DNA from 2 places in the Bacillus sp. FJAT-53060 genome. Region 2 is predicted to be linked to the other one. Evidence: riboswitches for the same ligand, from Rfam matches in the RefSeq annotation. Region 2 holds a riboswitch; the other holds the start of a gene.
The links. A riboswitch is a leader RNA that binds a small molecule or an ion and turns the genes downstream of it on or off. The one in region 2 is predicted to bind S-adenosylmethionine.

Region 1: another riboswitch for S-adenosylmethionine. It lies ahead of WAX46_RS09680 (bifunctional homocysteine S-methyltransferase/methylenetetrahydrofolate reductase); the one in region 2 lies ahead of WAX46_RS01195 (phosphoadenylyl-sulfate reductase).

Annotation. Positions count from the first base shown of each region.
Region 1 covers NZ_JBAWSW010000022.1:7,241-17,853, reverse strand. The annotation lists gene WAX46_RS09695 (BMP family lipoprotein) at 1-605, opposite strand, end outside; gene WAX46_RS09690 (CvfB family protein) at 740-1,588, opposite strand; gene WAX46_RS09685 (YajQ family cyclic di-GMP-binding protein) at 1,826-2,317, shown strand; SAM riboswitch class I at 2,399-2,518, shown strand; gene WAX46_RS09680 (bifunctional homocysteine S-methyltransferase/methylenetetrahydrofolate reductase) at 2,603-4,444, shown strand; gene metH (methionine synthase) at 4,428-7,856, shown strand; gene WAX46_RS09670 (IucA/IucC family protein) at 8,329-10,143, opposite strand; gene WAX46_RS09665 (lysine N(6)-hydroxylase/L-ornithine N(5)-oxygenase family protein) at 10,157-10,613, opposite strand, start outside.
Region 2 covers NZ_JBAWSW010000001.1:215,660-226,272, reverse strand. The annotation lists gene carB (carbamoyl-phosphate synthase (glutamine-hydrolyzing) large subunit) at 1-2,935, shown strand, start outside; gene WAX46_RS01215 (dihydroorotate dehydrogenase electron transfer subunit) at 2,932-3,708, shown strand; gene WAX46_RS01210 (dihydroorotate dehydrogenase) at 3,702-4,634, shown strand; gene pyrF (orotidine-5'-phosphate decarboxylase) at 4,606-5,310, shown strand; gene pyrE (orotate phosphoribosyltransferase) at 5,318-5,956, shown strand; SAM riboswitch class I at 6,094-6,196, shown strand; gene WAX46_RS01195 (phosphoadenylyl-sulfate reductase) at 6,357-7,058, shown strand; gene WAX46_RS01190 (inorganic phosphate transporter) at 7,072-8,136, shown strand; gene sat (sulfate adenylyltransferase) at 8,194-9,330, shown strand; gene cysC (adenylyl-sulfate kinase) at 9,344-9,937, shown strand; gene cobA (uroporphyrinogen-III C-methyltransferase) at 9,966-10,613, shown strand, end outside.

The DNA.
Region 1 (10,613 bases), on a different contig from region 2:
CTGCCTTTGCCTGCGTCACTAAACGTACCTGCATAGGTGGATAATATCTTGATTTTCGGGTTCACAAATTTTGCGCCTTTTTGAAATCCTTTTTCAAAACGGTGGATCACATCTGCATCGACGCCGCCAACAAAACCAATGACATCACTTTTCGTTGTCATGGCAGCAAGTGCTCCGGCTAAATAGCTTCCTTGCTCTTCTCTAAATGTCACTGAGGTGATATTTTTCAGTTCAGATACGGCATCAATCAGCAAGAATTGCTTCTTTGGATATTTTTTTGCTACTTTTTCTAATTCCTCTTGGCCGCTGAAGCCTATACCAATGACGAGGTCATTGCCATCTTTTACGAGCTCTGTCAGCCCTTTTTCATATGTATCAGTTTCTGCAATTTCTCTATAATCAAATTCAATGCCAAGCCCGTCACGTGCTTTTTCTAATCCTTTAAATGATGAATCGTTAAATGATTGATCACCAAGACCACCATCTGTCAGCATAACACCAATCCGCTTCACATTTGATTTCGGTGTTCCTCCCTGTTGATTGCTGCATGAGGCGAGCACTATAACCATGGCTGCCATCAGAAGTAATGAAATCTTCACTTTCATCCAAAAACACACTCCTTTTATCATCCTTACTCCTTTCTTATCGGATTTGAGGAGCGTTATTTCAATGATAAAAAGAGGTTCTTCACTGAAAAACCCTATTATTTATAACAAAAATAAAAAAAGTGAGGAAATGCTCACTTTTTCTCGTATGTCCAGCCTTCTTTTTGGTAGGCTTGATCATTTTTCATCAGATGACCTAATGCTCGTTTAAAGGCAGCTTTGCTCATTTGAAATCTTTCTCGGATATCTTCTGGGTCACTTTTGTCCCAGTAAGGCATGGCGCCATTCCGGCTTCTTAGATAGGTCAAAATTTCTTCTGAATCGATAGATAACGCATCTTGTTTTCTAGGAAGAAGGGAGACATTCACAGTTCCATCTTCCTTCACCGCAATCACGCGGCCTGTAACGGTCGATCCCAATCTTGGTTCTTCCTTTCGTTCTGTACGGTGGATAAATCCTCTCACCCCTGTGTCTGTCAACATAAAGGAACCTGTTGCAATTAAGCGATAAATCGTCCCCGTGATTTCTTTGTTCATGAAGGTATCCGGCGCCTCAGTAAACAATTCGCTGATCACATCTTCAGTGGCTGGCTTTGCGAACATTCTACCGTAGCTTGTGACTTTTAGCATACAGTATAGTTTGTCTCCCTTTTTTGGCCATGCTTCCTCAAAAGGCGGAAGATGTTCTGTTGCAACAAGTGCATCCTTTGACAAACCAACATCGACAAATGCACCCATGTCTTCTACAACGTCTACGACTTCTACCCAACCGTATGTATATGCATTGATTTTAGGTATTTTCATCGTAGCTGCCAGTCTTTCACCATGATCTACATATAAGTAGACTTCTACTTCATCTCGATCTTCAATATCCTCTGTCATCTCACTGCGGTGTAAGAGGACAGAATCTTTACCATCTGTTAAAAAATAGCCGTACTCCATCTCTTTATCTATTTGCAAGGTCAATTGCTCACCTGGTCTCATGTTCTCTTCCTTCCTATCTACCCATTAAAGAGCGTTCGTTCATCATTTGATTCACTTTATTCTACTATACTTCTTTCAACATGAACATCTCTAGTTCTGTTAGCTAAAGTGGACAAACTGCACTCGATTTATACCCCATGCAACTCAACTCTTTGATTTGTCTGTTCAATAAAATTTCTTCTTCACCTATTTGCATGATAAGATAGACGCAATATCTACAAATGGAGGTCATGCGTTATGGCAAAAGAAAGTTCATTTGATATCGTATCGAAGGTAGAGCTCCCTGAGGTGCAAAACGCCATTCAAGCAGCGCTTAAAGAAATCAAAAACCGCTATGATTTTAAAGGGAGTAAAAGTGATATTTCACTCGAAAAAGAAGAGCTCTCTCTCATCTCTGATGATGACTTTAAGCTTGAACAGCTAAAAGATGTGCTTGTGACCAAGCTGATTAAACGAAATGTACCAACTAAAAACATTGACTACGGAAAAACCGAGCATGCCCTAGGCGGGACAGTCCGTCAGCGCGCCAAGCTGATTAGCGGCATCGATAAAGACAATGCCAAAAAGATCCATGCACTCATTAAGCAGTCTGGCCTTAAAGTAAAATCTCAATTACAGGATGACCAAGTGCGCGTCACAGGAAAAAATAAAGATGATTTACAAGCGGTCATGTCACTCATGCGAAAAGCTGATTTGCCGATTGATGTCCAATTTATAAATTTTCGATAAATTTCAAATTTTCCATTGATTATTTCCGATTTTTTCGATACAGTTGATGGAAGTTCAATTCATTGACATGTTCATAGCGTTTTCTTATCAAGAGAGGCAGAGGGACTGGCCCTGTGAAGCCTCAGCAACCGGTGTAGTAGAAATAGATGTTTCTATGACCAAGGTGCTAAATCCAGCAAGCAACTGCTTGGAAGATAAGGAGAAGAATTTCGATACAGCCAAAAGTCTTCTTCTTATCAGAAGGCTTTTTTGTTTTTTTGTTACATAGAAATAAGGAGGAACACAATGGGCCTATTACAAGACTTACAAAATCGCGTACTGATTGCGGATGGAGCAATGGGAACACTTTTATATTCTTATGGCATTGACCGCTGCTTTGAAGAATTAAATTTATCAAGAGAAGGAGAAGTGAAAAGAGTTCACGAGGCGTATGTTCAGGCTGGAGCTGACATCATCCAAACGAACACGTACGGTGCGAATTATATTAAATTATCCCGCTACGGCTTAGAGGAAGAAACGAAACGCATCAATACAAAAGCGGTACAAATTGCTAAGGCAGCTGCTCGCTCTGCTTATGTACTTGGAACGATTGGCGGCATTCTAACGTTTAACAAAAATGCCTACTCTTTAGATGAGATTAAACGAAGCTTTAGAGAACAGCTGTATATCCTATTAAATGAGCAGCCTGACGGATTATTGCTTGAAACGTATTATGACCTTGATGAGGCAAAGGCCGTTCTCCAGATTGCACGTAAAGAAACGACTCTTCCGATTGTCATGAACGTCTCCATGCACGAGCAAGGTTTTCTGCAGGACGGTACACCGCTAAAAGACGGTTTATCTGAATTATCCTCTCTTGGCGCTGATGTCGTTGGCATCAACTGCAGGCTGGGCCCTTATCATATGATTCAGGCACTCGAAAGCGTACCACTTTTAGAAAATTCCCATTTATCTGTCTATCCTAACAGCAGTCTCCCATCCCTTGAAGAAGGCAGACTTGTTTATGATACAGATAATGATTATTTCCGAAATAGTGCACTAGCGTTTAGAAATCAAGGTGCACGCATCATCGGCGGCTGCTGTGGAACGACGCCTCAACATATTAGCGCCATGGCAAAAGCGGTCAAAGATTTAGGACCGATCACAGAAAAAGAAGTGAAAGTTTTAAAAGAGGAAATCATTTCGATTCAAGACCAGCGCACAGAGCCAGGCCTTGACGAGCTGGCTGTTAAAAAACGATCGATTATCGTAGAACTGGACCCGCCAAAGAAGCTGAACTTTGAAAAATTCCTTGTCGCAGCGAACGAATTAAAGAGTGCAGGCATTGATGCCCTGACGTTAGCTGATAATTCTCTTGCTACCCCGCGCATTAGCAATGTGGCTTGCGGCGCTTTATTGAAACAGCAGCTTGATATACGCTCACTTGTCCATATTACATGTCGTGATCGTAATTTAATCGGACTCCAATCCCATTTGATGGGACTTGATACACTTGGATTAACCGATATTTTAGCGATCACAGGCGACCCGTCTAAAATTGGTGATTTCCCAGGTGCAACGTCTGTTTATGATTTAACTTCCTTTGATTTGATCCGTCTGATCAAACAATTTAACGATGGACTTTCTTTCTCTGGGAAGCCTCTTGGCAAAAAAACCAATTTTTCAGTGGCAGGCGCATTTAACCCAAATGTGCGCCATATTGATAAGGCCGTCAAACGGCTTGAGAAAAAAATAGAATATGGTGCTGATTATTTCATCTCACAGCCTGTTTATTCCGAGGAACAGCTTGTAAAAATTCATGAGGAAAGCCGTCATTTGGATAAACCGATTTATATCGGCATTATGCCTTTAACAAGCAGCCGAAATGCAGAGTTTATTCATCATGAAATTCCGGGCATCAAGCTGTCTGACTCGATTCGTGAGATTATGGCAAAGGCAGGAGAAGATAAGGAAAAGCAGCGAACAGAAGGCTTAGCGATTGCCCGATCTTTATTAGATACAGCCTGCGAATTGTTTAATGGCATCTATTTAATTACCCCTTTCCTTCGATCAGATTTAACAGCAGAACTCACGACCTACATCCATCAGAAAGAAAAGGAGTCAAACACACATGTCAACTATCACTGAACAGCTCAAGAAACGCATCCTCGTCCTTGATGGTGCTATGGGTACAATGATTCAAAATGCCAATCTCACAGCAGAGGACTTTGGCGGAGAAGAATATGAGGGCTGTAACGAGTATTTGAATATGACAGCCCCTCACGTCATCTCCACGATCCACCGTGAATATCTTGAGGCCAGTGCGGATTTCATTGAAACGAATACGTTCGGCGCGACAAAGCTCGTCCTTGATGAATACGAACTTGGTCATCTCGCCTATGAACTCAATGTACGAGCTGCTCAGCTTGCAAAGGATGAAGCAGATCGTTTCTCCACACCGGAGTGGCCTCGTTTTGTTGTAGGCGCAATGGGGCCTACAACAAAAACATTATCTGTGACAGGCGGCGCAACTTTTGAAGAGCTCGTCGCAAACTATGAGGAGCAAGCCCGTGCTCTTATTGATGGCAAATGTGATGCCCTTCTTTTAGAAACAAGCCAAGACATGCTGAATGTAAAAGCAGGGTTTAAAGGTATTCAGGAAGCCTTTCACGCTACCGGTAATCAATTACCACTCATGGTGTCAGGTACGATTGAACCAATGGGCACCACTCTTGCTGGTCAAGATATTGAAGCCTTTTATATCTCACTTGAGCATATGAAACCAATCAGCGTTGGCCTAAACTGTGCAACTGGTCCAGAATTTATGACAGACCATATCCGCACACTCTCCTCCATCGCAAAGTCGGCTGTCAGCTGCTACCCAAACGCTGGTCTCCCGGATGAAGATGGTCAATACCACGAATCCCCTGCTTCTCTTGCTAAAAAAATCGCCGCATTTGCAAAGGAAGGCTGGTTAAATATCGTTGGGGGCTGCTGCGGAACAACACCAGCTCATATTCAGGCATTGTCAGATGAAGTGCGCTCGCTTCAGCCGCGAAGCATGTCTCAGGAATCCTCTCCTCATACCGTATCAGGAATTGAGCCACTCATTTACGAAGAAGCCATGCGCCCGCTTTTTGTAGGAGAGCGGACAAATGTTATTGGTTCTCGCAAATTCAAACGATTGATTGCTGAACAAAAGTTTGAAGAGGCGTCCGAAATAGCTCGTGCTCAGGTGAAAAATGGCGCTCACGTCATTGATGTGTGTCTAGCAGATCCAGACCGTGATGAGGCAGCAGATATGGAAGGCTTTTTAAAAGAAGCCATGAAAAAGGTCAAAGCCCCTTTTGTCATTGATTCAACTGATAAACATGTGATTGAAAAAGCGCTCACCTATTCTCAAGGGAAAGCCATCATCAATTCCATTAACCTAGAGGATGGAGAAAAGCGGTTTGAAGAGATTCTTCCGCTTGTAAAACTATATGGCGGCGCACTTGTTGTTGGAACAATCGATGAAACCGGGATGGCTGTGACAGCAGAACGGAAGCTTGAGATTGCTGTTCGTTCCCATGACCTGCTAACGAAGAAATACGGAATTCCTGCAAGTGACATTCTCTTTGACCCCCTTGTCTTTCCAGTAGGCACTGGAGACGAGCAGTATATTGGCGCTGCTGAAGAAACGATCAAAGGCATTCAACTGATCAAAGAAACACTGCCTGAATGTCTCACGATTTTAGGCATCAGTAACGTATCTTTCGGTCTCCCGCCTGTTGGCAGAGAAATCTTAAATACCGTCTATTTATATCATTGCGTCCAAGCAGGACTTGACTATGCGATCGTCAATACTGAAAAGCTTGAACGATTCGCTTCGATTCCAAAGGAAGAAATCAAGCTAGCTGAAACTTTGCTTTATAAAACGAATGATCAAACACTTGCTGAATTCACTCAATTTTATCGCGGGAAAAAGAAAACAGAGAAAAAACCAAAGGTCTCCTTATCACTTGATGAGAGGCTGGCGCTATACGTCGTAGAAGGAACAAAAGAAGGGCTAATCGATGATCTATCCCTTGCCTTAGATCAATTGGAATCACCTCTTCATATCATCAATGGACCATTAATGCAGGGAATGGCGGAGGTTGGACGTCTTTTTAATCAAAACGAATTGATTGTGGCTGAAGTGCTTCAATCTGCAGAGGTGATGAAAGCATCCGTTTCATATCTTGAGCAATTTATGGATAAGCAGCATGCAAGCGGAAAGGGAAAAATTCTTCTTGCGACAGTTAAAGGAGATGTTCATGATATCGGGAAAAACCTTGTTGACATCATTTTGAGCAATAATGGTTTTCAAGTGGTCGATCTCGGGATCAAAGTAACACCTCAAACATTGATCGAAGCAGCACAAAAGGAAAAGCCAGATATGATTGGATTATCAGGATTACTTGTCAAGTCAGCACAGCAAATGGTGCTAACCGCTCAAGATTTACAAAAAGCGAACATCTCTGTTCCTATTTTGGTCGGCGGTGCTGCGCTTTCACGGAAATTTACGAAAATGAAAATTTCGCCTCATTATGATGGACCCGTTCTTTATGCAAAAGATGCCATGGACGGCCTATCATTAGCCAATGAGTTAAAAGCGAATCCCATTCAATTTCAAAGCAAGTCCTCAGCGGAACAAGAGTCACTCACTAAGGAGAAAGAAGTGAAACAGCCGAAAGCCGTCATCGAATTACTAGAAAAACGAGCAACATTGCCAGAGGCTCCGGTTTTTACGCCTGAGAATACGAAACGCCATTATGTGCGGGATATTGATTTGCATCATATGATACCTTATGTGAATGAGCAAATGCTCATCGGTCATCACCTCGGCTTAAAAGGAAAGGTCAAAAAATTATTGGCTGAACAGCATCCAAAAGCATTGGAGTTAAAACAACTTGTCAACGATCTTCTTCAGGAAGGCAGAGAGAAAAATTGGTTCGCTCCTGCATTTGTTTATCAATTCTTCCCTGCCAGTTCAAACGGGAATGATCTGCATATTTATAATCCAGAAGCACCTGAGCACATCATTGAAACGTTTCAGTTTCCAAGACAGGAGAAGCTCCCATACCGCTCCATTTCAGATTATGTGCGGAAAAACGAAGAAAATGAGAAAGATTATATCGCCTTATTTGCCGTCACATCTGGTGCTCGCATACGTGAAGTTGCCCAGCAATTTAAGCAAGAAGGTGATTATTTAAAAATGCATGCTGTTCAGGCTCTGGCGCTTGAGCTTGCAGAAGGGTTAGCGGAAAGAACCCACCAAGTGATTCGTGACAAATGGGGCTTCCCTGATCCAGTCGATTTCACAATGGAAAAGCGGTTCCAGGCCAAATATCAAGGGCAGCGCTATTCCTTTGGCTATCCAGCTTGTCCAAATCTTGAAGATCAAGAAAAGCTTTTCAAGCTGCTTCAGCCTGAAAAAATCGGCATTCATCTGACAGAAGGCTTCATGATGGAACCCGAAGCATCCGTTTCAGCGATCGTCGTTTCTCATCCAGAAGCTCGATATTTTAATGTTCATTAAAGCAGGACCTCCGTTACTGGAGGTTTTTTTGATAAATAGTGGAGTAAATATAAATTTTTACTTTTATTTAGCTATATTACAAATGACAGTACTTCACTTGAAAGGAGATGTTTGTCATGTTCAAAAAGAAGATAGGGTTCTTATGCTTACCGGCCTCTTCATCGCTACACCTCTCTTTCAATCACCTGCAGAAGCAAGTAAAGCATCTACGAAACAAACAAAATATTAAATGGAAAAATTGGAACACCTTTACCCTGACTGTGATTATGCGAACAATGATACGATGGAAAAAGCTCAATTCTTACAGCATTCTCTTCATCTCAACAAAACGTATTTATACCATGAGGGTAGCATCTCTTCTATGGAGGAAAAGAAAAGCAGAACGATCCGGCGCTTCTCTATTTCCTTGTCTCTCAGGCATTTTCTTACAAAGCAAAAAAGCTGTAGACACTTGATGTCTACAGTCTTTCTTTTACTTCTCGCAGGCTGATGAGAGAACATGAGCGAGTGCATTCGTGACCTTCCCGTGCTCTGACGCATGCGGACGGTCATCTCCATCCTTATAGCCATAATCAATCATTCGATTACGGTTTAAGCAAAGCTTTGTCAACTGAGGCTGGAATAGATCAAATAATTCAAAACGATCCTTCAACTGCGGGAATTGCTCTTGATAAAGCTGAATTTCTTCCGCAAGCAATCGCCAAAGCGTCTCTTCATCTAACAGCTGATGATTGTCTAGCACATTTGATACGTAACGCAGGTTACAAATAAACAGTCCCGTAAAGATAAATTGTACAAGACCTTCCGGCGGCTCACTGCGCAGCACTTCTTTTAAATCATCTTCTAGAGATGCTAATTCAGGCAGCGGCTGATCACTAATATTCACATCATCAACGAAATCTTTTATCGCCAAACGATGCGGCTGGTGATCTTTTAACACAAGAATCGTATTTTGCCCGTGCGGTGAAAAGACCGTTCCGTATTGGTACATAAAGTGCAGCAGTGGCGGCATGACGACATGGAAGAATGACGACATCCATTCTTTTGCTGTGAGACCCGATTTTTCAATGAGCTGTTTAATATACGGCTCTCCTTCATGATCTTCATAAGTAAATGCCGCAAGTGTAACAGGGCTCTCCCCTTCATCTAAGTACGTATAAATGCTTTCTCTAAAAATCACACCGAGCATTTCAAGGTATTGATACGGCGCACCAGGCAGTTTGCTGTAGTATGGATGATCGACATTGATACTTGCATTTTCACCTGGTAAAATCACGCGGCATACGTCAGATAAAAATGAGTCTTGATCGGCAATCCCTTTAATATGAGTTGTAATACGAGGAGCGATGACTGTTCGTTCTGACGGAAGTCCTCGGTACACAAGTGTATTTAAAATACTCATTGGCAATTTAATATGATGCTTGCCTTTATTTGAAATATTTGTAAAGGTTCTGATCGACTGCTGAGGAATATATTGATCAAGCCCCTCTCCTAAATACACAATGCGGCTCATGGCCAAATCTTCGGGGAAATGCTGAATAATCATATGCGTCCACTGCCATTTATGAACGGGCATCATATAATAATCAGCAGCATTCAACCCTTCATCCTTTAACACGCGTTGAAATTGACGAATGGTCACTTCATCTAATTCTTTTGCTATCACTTGTTCATAGCTTTCATGTTCAATCGCATGGAATGTGGCAAGCTCGCGGTGCACAGCAATCCAAGACAACTGCACACTTTCTTGCATTTCAGGTGCACAGGTTAAGTAATCAACGTAACTGAATCCAATGCGCCCTTTGTTATACACAATCCAAGGATGTCCTGTCATCTCCCCTTCAATCCATGCGTAATCGGTATCTGTCAGTTCATCCGCACGAAGTGCCTTTTTGGACAGCAAATGAACATCTGCCAGCAGGGTATGGTGAAGCTCTTTAATCAGATGGCCTGTTGTGTCAGAAGACATTGGTATGAGCGGCTGGATGTCTAGTAAAAACACAATGGCATTGACATCCTTCGTCCATTTTCCGTCTTGACAGCACTCTATCGATTCAGCAACCGTATCATAACTATCAAACAAACGAGGTTTTGCGAGATAGCGATACTTCTTATGTTCATGAATGATTAACTCATATTTGGTGATACCATCCTTTCCTTCTAGCTGAACAGGATGAAGCATGTCCTCATACATGTATTCAGACAGCATTTTTGCCACCATTCGCTGGTTTGCCTTTTTCCAAGCAGCAGGATTTACTGCTTTTTTCAATTCATCTTGTACATTCATCGCTTCATCTCCCTTAACCTTTCATTTCTTCAAATGTGTTTGCGTTCTTGTGTGTACCAAATGTCTGGAAGACGTGTTTTTGGTAGAGTGGATACACGGTTTGACGAGCAAGTTCATTGATAATGACACTATTCCGATAAGCCCCAAGTCCTAAATCTGGTGCCCCGATCCCATGTGTATGAAGCTCTGCATTTTGCACAAAAATATCATTTTCACCCATTGTGTTTGTTTTCAAGCGATATTCACGTTCGACTTGGAATCTTCCTTGATCATCCCATTGAATATGATGGGCAATTGGAGCAATAAACGGCGGCAATACCGATTGATAGCCCGTCGCTAAGACAACAATATCCGTCTCATGTGTAAAGGATTCCTCTTTTACCCATTGAGAGCAGGAAAGTGACAAGCCACCCGCTGTTTCCTCAATCAAGTGAACCTCTGTCATCGCTTGCAGCACTGTGTTCAATTGT
Region 2 (10,613 bases):
TGGGCTGAACCTTGCCGTTGAATTATCAGACCTTGGCGTATTAGCTGAATGCGGCGTTGAAGTACTTGGAACAAAGCTCTCAGCTATTCAAAAAGCAGAGGACAGAGATTTATTCCGTAATCTGATGAACGAACTAAATGAACCTGTACCAGAAAGTGAAATCATTCATAATCTTGAAGAAGCGATGGCGTTTACGAATCAAATCGGCTTCCCTGTCATTGTAAGACCAGCCTATACATTAGGCGGAACGGGCGGCGGAATTTGTACAAACGAGCAAGAACTGAAAGAAATCGTCGAGAACGGTCTTAAGCTAAGCCCGGTCACACAATGCTTACTTGAAAAGAGTATTGCAGGCTTTAAAGAAATTGAATATGAAGTCATGCGTGACAGTGGTGACCATGCGATCGTTGTTTGCAACATGGAAAACTTTGATCCTGTCGGCATCCACACAGGTGATAGTATTGTCGTTGCGCCAAGCCAAACCTTAAGTGACCGTGAATATCAGCTGCTTCGTAATGTCTCCCTCAAGCTGATCCGCGCACTTGGCATTGAAGGCGGCTGTAACGTACAGCTGGCGCTTGACCCGAGCAGCTTTCAATACTATATCATCGAAGTAAACCCGCGCGTAAGCCGTTCTTCTGCGCTTGCATCTAAAGCGACAGGATATCCAATTGCAAAACTTGCAGCGAAAATTGCTGTCGGCCTAACGCTTGATGAAATGATGAACCCAGTCACAGGTAAAACATATGCCGCTTTCGAGCCAGCACTTGACTATATCGTTTCAAAAATCCCGCGCTGGCCGTTCGATAAATTTGAATCTGCCAACAGACGTCTTGGTACTCAAATGAAAGCAACGGGTGAAGTCATGGCGATCGGCCGTACATTAGAGGAGTCTCTTTTAAAGGCTGTACGCTCACTTGAAGCGGATGTGCATCATATTGAATTAAAAGATGAAGCTGACATCACAAACGAAGTACTCGAAAAGCGAATTATCAAAGCAGGAGACGAGCGACTATTTTATATCGCTGAGGCGCTTAGAAGGGGCTATACAGTCGAACAGATTCATGAATTCTCAAAAATTGATTATTTCTTCCTTCATAAACTAGAAGGCATCATCGCATTTGAAAAGACGTTAAAAGAAAAGAAAGGCAATGTAGACGTATTAAAAGAAGCGAAACATAAAGGTTTCTCAGACATCTATATTAGCCGCGAGTGGAACATGAACGAAGCAGATGTCTATAATCTAAGACAAGAAGCAGGCATCGTTCCAGTTTATAAAATGGTTGATACATGTGCGGCTGAATTTGAATCAGAAACACCATATTTCTACAGCACATATGAAGATGAAAATGAATCAGAACAAACAGACAAGAAAAGTGTCATCGTACTAGGCTCAGGTCCAATCCGAATTGGACAAGGGGTTGAATTTGATTATGCGACCGTCCATTCTGTGTGGGCGATCAAACAAGCAGGGTATGAAGCCATTATTATTAACAACAACCCTGAAACAGTCTCAACAGATTTCAGTATTTCAGATAAACTCTACTTTGAACCACTCACTGTAGAAGATGTGATGCACATCATCGACCTTGAAAAACCAGAAGGTGTCGTTGTTCAGTTTGGCGGACAAACAGCAATCAACTTAGCAGATGAATTATCAAATAGAGGGGTTAAGATTCTTGGGACTTCTCTTGAAGACCTTGACCGGGCGGAAAACCGTGACAAGTTTGAACAAACATTAGAAACACTCGGCGTTCCTCAGCCAAAAGGAAAAACAGCCACTTCTGTGCCAGAGGCCGTATCGATTGCAAATCAGATCGGCTACCCAGTCCTTGTCCGTCCTTCCTATGTGTTAGGCGGTCGGGCGATGGAAATTGTGTACCAAGAAGCCGAGCTCCTTCATTATATGGAGAATGCGGTGAAAGTTAATCCGCAACACCCAGTTTTAATTGACAAGTATTTGACAGGAAAAGAAATTGAAGTAGATGCAGTATCTGACGGAGAAACTGTCGTGATCCCAGGCATTATGGAACATATTGAAAGAGCAGGGGTTCACTCTGGTGACTCCATTGCGGTCTATCCGCCGCAGACATTATCTGAAGACATCAAAGCGAAGATCGCAGAATACACAATGAAACTCGCAAAAGGACTCAACATTATTGGGCTGCTTAACATTCAATTTGTTCTATCAAAAGGAGAAGTGTACGTGCTTGAAGTGAATCCGCGTTCAAGCCGGACGGTCCCATTCCTAAGTAAAATTACGGGCATTCCTATGGCGAATCTAGCAACAAAAGTCATTTTAGGTGACAAGCTCAAAAACTATGGCTATCAAGAAGGACTTCGCGCAGAGCAAGATGGGGTGTACGTGAAAGTCCCAGTCTTCTCTTTTGCAAAACTAAGAAGAGTGGATATTACACTTGGGCCTGAGATGAAATCAACAGGTGAAGTCATGGGGAAAGATGTCACAATCGAAAAAGCCCTCTATAAAGGATTGATTGCATCAGGGATTCAAATTCCAAATGACGGAACGGTTCTCTTGACAGTCGCTGACAAGGATAAAGAAGAAGGACTTGAGATTGCAAGAAGGTTCCATTCCATCGGCTATCATATTTTAGCGACAGAAGGAACAGCTAAATACTTAAAACGAGCATCCATCCCATCAAGTGTTGTCGGCAAAATAGGAGAAGAAGGAAAGAATCTTCTCGATGTCATTCGAAACGGTGAAGCCCAATTTGTCATCAACACACTGACAAAAGGAAAACAGCCGGCAAGAGATGGCTTTAAAATCAGACGTGAATCTGTTGAAAATGGAGTGGCTTGCTTAACGTCACTAGATACGGCAGAAGCCATTTTAAGAGTGCTGGAGAGCATGACATTTAGAGCAGACGAAATGCCAGAAGTGAAAACGAATGCTGAGGTGACAGTAACAATATGAAAAAAGCATACTTGACGGTCGTCTCTAACCGAGAGATCGCTGATCATATTTACGAAATGACATTAAAAGGTGACCTTGTGGAATCATTTCAAACGGCTGGACAGTTTCTTCATATAAAGGTCAGCGAATCCATGACACCGCTACTGAGAAGACCGATCAGTATTGCCAACATTCATGCCGAGAAAAAAGAAGCAACCATCATTTTCCGCGCAGAGGGAGAGGGCACAAAGCTCCTTTCCCAAAAGCGAGCGGGAGAATCAGTTGATGTATTAGGGCCGCTTGGGAACGGATACGATCCTTCAGTCGTTCAGCCCGGGCAGACGGCATTACTGGTCGGTGGAGGAATTGGTGTGCCGCCGCTATATGAGCTATCGAAGCGTTTAAAGAAAAAAGGCGTTATCGTGAAACATGTCCTCGGCTTTCAATCGAAAAAGGACGTATTTTACGAGGAGACATTTCAAGCACTCGGAAATACTTTTATCGCGACTGTTGATGGAACGTACGGTTCAAAAGGCTTCGTGACAAGTGTCATCGAAGAGAAGAACTTAAGCTTTGATGTGCTGCTTTCATGCGGACCGACACCTATGCTAAAAGCACTAAAGGACACATATCCGGATAAGCCAGTCTATATTTCAATGGAAGAACGAATGGGCTGCGGCATTGGTGCATGCTTTGCTTGTGTTTGTCATACCGATCAGCACGAAAAGCCTTACGTCAAAGTTTGTCTTGATGGACCTGTCTTTAAAGCAGAGGAGGTGGCATTGTCATGTTAAGCGTTGAATTACCCGGTTTATCTTTAAAGAACCCAATTATTCCTGCATCAGGATGCTTTGGATTCGGAAGAGAATTTGCTTCATTATATGATTTATCTATGCTTGGCGGCATCATGATCAAAGCCACCACCCTTGAACCGAGATTTGGCAACCCAACACCGAGGGTAGCCGAGACTGGAGCCGGTATGCTGAATGCGATCGGCCTTCAAAACCCAGGTCTGAACGGGGTGCTTGAAAATGAATTGCCTTGGCTTGAACGGTTTGAAACACCGATTATTGCAAACGTTGCAGGTTCGCAGGTTGATGATTATGTCGAAGTAGCAAAACAAATCAGTCAAGCAAAGAATGTCCATGCCCTCGAACTGAATATCTCCTGTCCGAATGTCAAAACAGGCGGGATCGCATTTGGTACGGATCAGCAGATGGCCGCGACATTGACAAAAGAGGTCAAGGAAGTCTCTTCCGTTCCTGTCTATGTGAAACTGTCTCCTAATGTAGCCAATATTGTTGAGATTGCTAGAGCGATTGAAGCTGCTGGAGCGGATGGGCTCACTATGATTAACACCTTAATTGGCATGCGTCTTGATTTAAAAACAGGGAAACCCATTTTGGCCAATAAAACAGGCGGATTATCAGGCCCGGCTGTAAAACCTGTCGCAGTTCGAATGGTGCATGAGGTCAGTCAAGCGGTTTCTATTCCGATTATCGGGATGGGAGGGGTGCAAAGTGCTGAAGATGTACTTGAATTTTTATTAGCAGGTGCCAGTGCAGTAGCTGTCGGGACAGCTAATTTTGTGAACCCATTTATTTGCCCAGAAATCATTGAAGAGCTGCCGAATGTGTTAGCGGCTTATGGTTATTCATCTGTAGAGGAATGTATTGGAAGGAGCTGGAAGAATGAAGCACTTGCCCATCATCGCGCTTGATTTTCCATCAGGGCGTGAGGCGCTTGCCTTTTTAGATCCCTTTGAAGGGACACCATTATTTGTGAAGGTCGGCATGGAGCTTTTTTACCAAGAAGGACCTGCTATTCTTGAAACACTGAAAGAAAAAAATTGTCGTATTTTCCTTGACTTGAAGTTACATGACATTCCAACAACGGTGCAAAAAGCAATGAACCGGCTTGCCACGCTTGGCGTTGATATGGTCAATGTGCATGCATCTGGCGGGAAAAGAATGATGCAAACTGCGGTAGAGGGGCTTGAAAGCGGAACGCCTGCTGGACAAAGCAGACCAGTCATTATTGCTGTGACTCAGCTCACAAGTACGTCTGAAGACATCATGAAAAAAGAATTACTAATTGACCGGCCACTGCAAGAGACTGTGCTACATTACGGGCAAATGGCGTACGAGAGCGGACTCGACGGTGTTGTATGTTCTGTTCATGAGTCAAAATCGCTACATGAGCAAATCTCACCTTCCTTTCTCACTGTGACACCAGGGATTCGTTTAACGAATGATCAAACCGATGACCAAAAGCGTGTGGCGACACCTGCCTTTGCAAAAGAGCAAGGTGTTTCACAAATTGTTGTTGGAAGATCCATCACGAAAGCCGCAAACCCTTTGGAAGCTTATTATCAAATTAAGAAAGAGTGGGAGTGACTGCCGGATGAAAACGAAAATTGCTCAACATCTATTGCAAATCAAAGCTGTCGCATTAAAACCAGACGAACCGTTTACATGGGCTAGCGGCATCAAATCACCGATTTACTGTGACAATCGCCTGACCTTGTCGTACCCAGAAGTGAGACAGGACATTGCTGATGGACTAAAAGATCTGATTCTTACTCATTTCGAGGGAGCGGAGGTGGTCGCAGGTACTGCAACAGCAGGCATTCCGCATGCGGCATTAGCGGCAGACCGTCTGAACGTTCCGATGTGTTATGTCAGAAGTAAGCCAAAGGCACACGGTAAAGGGAATCAAATTGAAGGGGCCGTATCGTTTGGCCAAAAGGTTGTCGTTGTAGAAGACCTCATTTCAACTGGGGGCAGTGTCCTTGAAGTTGTCGCTGCACTTCAAGAAGAAGACTGTGACGTACTTGGCGTTGTGGCTATTTTCACATACGGACTGCCAAAGGCAGTTGCTGCTTTTCAGAAAAAAAACATTCCATATGTCACACTAACAGACTATGACACACTGATAGAAGTGGCTCTAGAGCTAAAAGCAATCGAGCCTTCGGCTATGAATAAATTAAAACGCTGGAGACAAGATCCTTCCTCTGCATCTTGGATGGAAGAAACGGACTAAAAGCTGTGCCTAGCTGCATAGCTTTTTCATTTGGTTAAAATAGTAAAATAGACTCAAATTCCAATGGAAACTAATCCTATCAATAAAGTCGGGTTGACTTTTATTGGAATTGTGTTAATATTTAATACAAATTAAAACTCTTATCCAGAGAGGTGGAGGGACTGGCCCGATGAAGCCCGGCAACCTGCAATTAGCAAGGTGCTACTTCCTGCAAAATGATTCTGTTTTGAAAGATAAGGAAACCGTAAGCTTCCTCATCTTTCTTTCGGACTGAAAGAAAGTTTTTTTATTTTAACAATGAGGTGGAAGAACAATTGATGTAAGTAGAGAAAAATGAAAAAGTTAGATGAAAGTAGTGCGAGCGATTCAAGATGACGAGTACTCCGGAAGGGGAGAAACAATGTTAACTTATGAAAATTGGCAAGAGCCGTCCATTACGTTTCAAGAGGAAGATTTGTATAAAGAAACCCTATCCGTGCTGAAATGGGCGTACGGTCATTATGGTGATCAACTTGTTTATGCATGCAGTTTTGGCATTGAGGGCATTGTCCTAATCGATTTAATTGCGAAAGTCAAAAAGGATGCGAGAATTGTCTTTTTAGATACAGGTCTACATTTCAAGGAAACATACGACACAATTGATGCAATTAAGGAAAGATACTCCGGTTTAGACATCGTGCTGAAAACACCTGAGCTGACGGTTGAACAGCAAAACGAGCAGCATGGTGATAAATTATGGGAAACAAATCCTCAAAGCTGCTGCCATATGCGGAAGGTCATTCCTTTGCAAGAAGCACTATCTGACTATCCGGCATGGCTTTCTGGCTTAAGAAGAGAGCAATCACCAAAACGAGCTGGTACTAAATTTTTAAATAAGGATGAAAAATTTAAATCAGTGAAAGTATGCCCGCTCATTCATTGGACGTGGAAGGACATATGGAGATATGCGTCTAGAGAGAATCTTCCTTATAATCTGCTTCATGACCAAGGATATCCTAGTATTGGCTGTGCACCATGTACACAGCCTGCCTTCACTGCAGATGATTTGCGTTCTGGAAGATGGTCAGGTACAGCAAAGACAGAGTGCGGATTACATGAGTAAGGGAGCATAATCTATGGAAATCGCCGCAATTTTATTTAGCTTATTCTTTGCTTTAAATATTGGCGCAAGCGGAGCAGCTGCTTCTATGGGGATAGCGTATGGATCGGGTGCCATTCAAAAGCCGATTTATGCACTTAGCGTTTGTGCAGCTGGAATTTTAGCAGGTTCAGTGATTGGCGGAGTTGAGGTCGTCAAAACAATCAGCTCTGGGATTATGCCAGAATCTGTGATTACACTTGAAATCGTTTGTATTATCATTGGCTCCGCTGCATTATCACTCTTCATAGCTAACTTATTGGCCATCCCTTTATCAACGAGTGAGGTCACAGTAGGGGCTGTCGTTGGTGTTGCGGTCGCATATAAAGTATTATATGTGAAATTTATTTTAGTCATTGTGTCATTTTGGGTCATCATTCCAATTGTTGCTTTTGCGTTTACATTTGCTGTGGTCAAAATCATCAAAATGTTCCCTAAACGCCCATTATCAAAAAAAGGCACAGTGGTTTTATCGATCGTGTTAATCATCAGTGGGTTTCTAGAGGCATTTTCAGCTGGGATGAACAACGTTGCAAATGCTGTAGGTCCGCTTGTTTCTTCAGGCGTTTTGTCCATTGGTCAAGGGACACTTTATGGCGGGGCCTTCGTTGCACTAGGTGCTCTTTTTCTTGGTAGAAGAGTACTTGAAACAAACGGAAAGAAAATCACCCGCTATCAAACAGGTGAAGGAATTTTGTTATCTAGTACTGGTGCTGGACTTGTGATCGTCAGCTCTATTTTTGGGTTGCCAGTTCCACTTACCCAAATCACCTCCTCGTCCATTATTGGCCTCGGGATGGCTAAGGATGGACCGAACATTTTCCATAAGCATGTCGTGAAAAAAATGCTGAAGGTCTGGGTTGTGTCACCCTTCTTATCACTTAGCCTATCATATTTGCTGGTAAGCCTTTTCTTAAAAGAAGACTACTATTCAATTTTTATCATGATAAGTGTACTGCTTGCATCACTCGGTGCGTTGAGTCTGATGAAGGCAGTCAAAAATGAAAGCAGCTCTATACATGAACAGGGCGGCGGGATTTAATCTCAAATCCGACTATTAACATCTAATAAATATGAAAATTGAGAGGAAGATGAACAAATGAGTTTAACACCACATGGTGGCGTATTAATTAATCGAATAAATGAAGGATATGATCTCAGCACAGTTGCGAAAGAAATTGAACTGGATGCCATCTCTTTTGCAGACCTTGAACTCATTGCAATTGGTGGGTACAGTCCAATTGAAGGGTTTTTGACAAAAGCAGATTACGAAGCAGTTGTCAGCAGTATGCGACTTGCAAGTGGTGTCGTTTGGTCTCTTCCTATTACGCTGCCAGTTACAAAGGAAAAGGCAGAGGAGATCAATCAAGGTGATATTTTACGTCTATCGTACAATGGAACCGTATACGGGGTCATTGAAGTAGAAGATCAATATACACCAGATAAGGAAAAAGAAGCTGTGAATGTGTATAAAACCGATGACCGGAATCATCCTGGGGTGAAAAAATTATTTGAGCGCGGGGACACGTATATTGGTGGTAAAATTACACTGACGAAACGAAGCGAAAAACCATTCCCTCAGTTTACGTATGAGCCAGAAGAAACAAGAAGACATTTTAAAGAAAACGGATGGAAAACGATTGTTGGTTTCCAAACGAGAAACCCAGTCCACCGTGCCCATGAATATATTCAAAAAACAGCACTAGAAACAGTAGATGGCTTATTTTTAAATCCGCTTGTTGGTGAAACAAAATCCGATGATATTCCAGCAGATGTTAGGATGAAAAGCTATCAAGTGTTATTGAACGGTTATTATCCAAAAGATCGCGTCTTTTTAGGTGTTTTTCCTGCTGCAATGCGTTATGCTGGACCAAAGGAAGCGATATTTCATGCGCTTGTCCGTAAAAATTATGGCTGCACACACTTTATTGTCGGTAGAGATCATGCAGGTGTGGGCGATTATTACGGCACATACGAGGCGCAGGAACTATTTGATCAATTTACGAGTGAAGAGATCGGTATCACCCCTTTAAAATTTGAACATAGCTTCTATTGCAATACATGTGAAGCGATGGCAACGCCAAAAACGTGCCCGCACGATAAAAGCGAGCATGTCATTCTTTCAGGTACCAAGGTTCGAACAATGCTTAGAAACGGTGAATTACCCCCGAGTACGTTCAGCCGAAAAGAAGTCATTGAAACATTAATCAAAGGATTAAAAAAGACGGTATCTTAAAGGAGTGTATGACATGAGTAACGAACATATCGTGTGGCATGATTCATCTATTACAAAAAAAGAATATCAACAGAAAAATAATCATACAAGCGGCATCATTTGGCTCACTGGTCTAAGTGGTTCAGGTAAATCGACGATCGCAAACGCAGCGGCTAGAGAGCTGTTTGAACAGGGCTATCAAGTCACAGTTCTTGATGGAGACAACGTACGACATGGACTCAATAAAGATTTAGGATTTTCAGATGACGATAGAAAAGAGAACATTCGGCGGATAGGAGAAGTGGCGAAACTATTTGTTGCGCAAGGGACAATTGTCATCACTGCCTTTATTTCACCATTTCAAGAAGATCGCCAAATTGTCCGACAATTAGTCGAAGATGGGGAATTTCACGAAGTGTTTTTGAAATGTGATCTCAATGTGTGTGAAGAGCGTGATCCAAAGGGGTTATATAAAAAAGCAAGAAACGGCGAAATTCTATTTTTCACTGGAATTGATTCACCGTACGAAGAACCAGCTTCACCTGAGCTTGTCCTAGATACAGGTGAATTGTCACGCGAGGAATCCAAACAGCACCTTGTTGATTATGTAAAGGAAACGACGAAATAATCGCCTGATGGCAGGGGGAGAAAGCATGATGGGGAAAGTATACATTGTTGGTGCGGGACCGGGTGATCCAGACTTAATTACATTAAAGGCCCATAAAACAATACAGCAGGCAGATGTCATTTTGTATGATCGTCTTGTCAATCAAGAGATTCTCGCCCACGCCAAACCTGAGGCGGAATTGATATATTGTGGAAAGCTGCCAAATCACCATACGATGAGACAGGAAGCCATCAATGAAGCGATTGTTGCTCATGCAAAAGAAGGGAACGTTGTCGTTCGTTTGAAAGGCGGCGACCCCTTTGTATTTGGCCGTGGCGGTGAAGAAATAGAGTGCTTAGCTGAGCACGGTATCACGTATGAGGTCATCCCAGGGATTACATCTGGTATTGCAGCGGCTGCTTATGCGGGTATTCCTGTGACGCATCGTGAATTCAGCTCAAATGTCGCCTTTGTCACAGGACATTATCAAAAGGATGAACAATTTGAAGAAAAGTGGGAGGCGCTGGCAACAGGCATTGATACTCTTGTGATCTATATGGGAGTCAAAAACGTGGAAAGAGTGCAGCGGCTTCTGCTGAAAAATGGACGTGATCCTGACACACCAGCTGCTTTCATTCACTGGGGAACCACTACTAGGCAAAAGACGACTTGCTGCACGGTGGCTACGCTGTCTGAA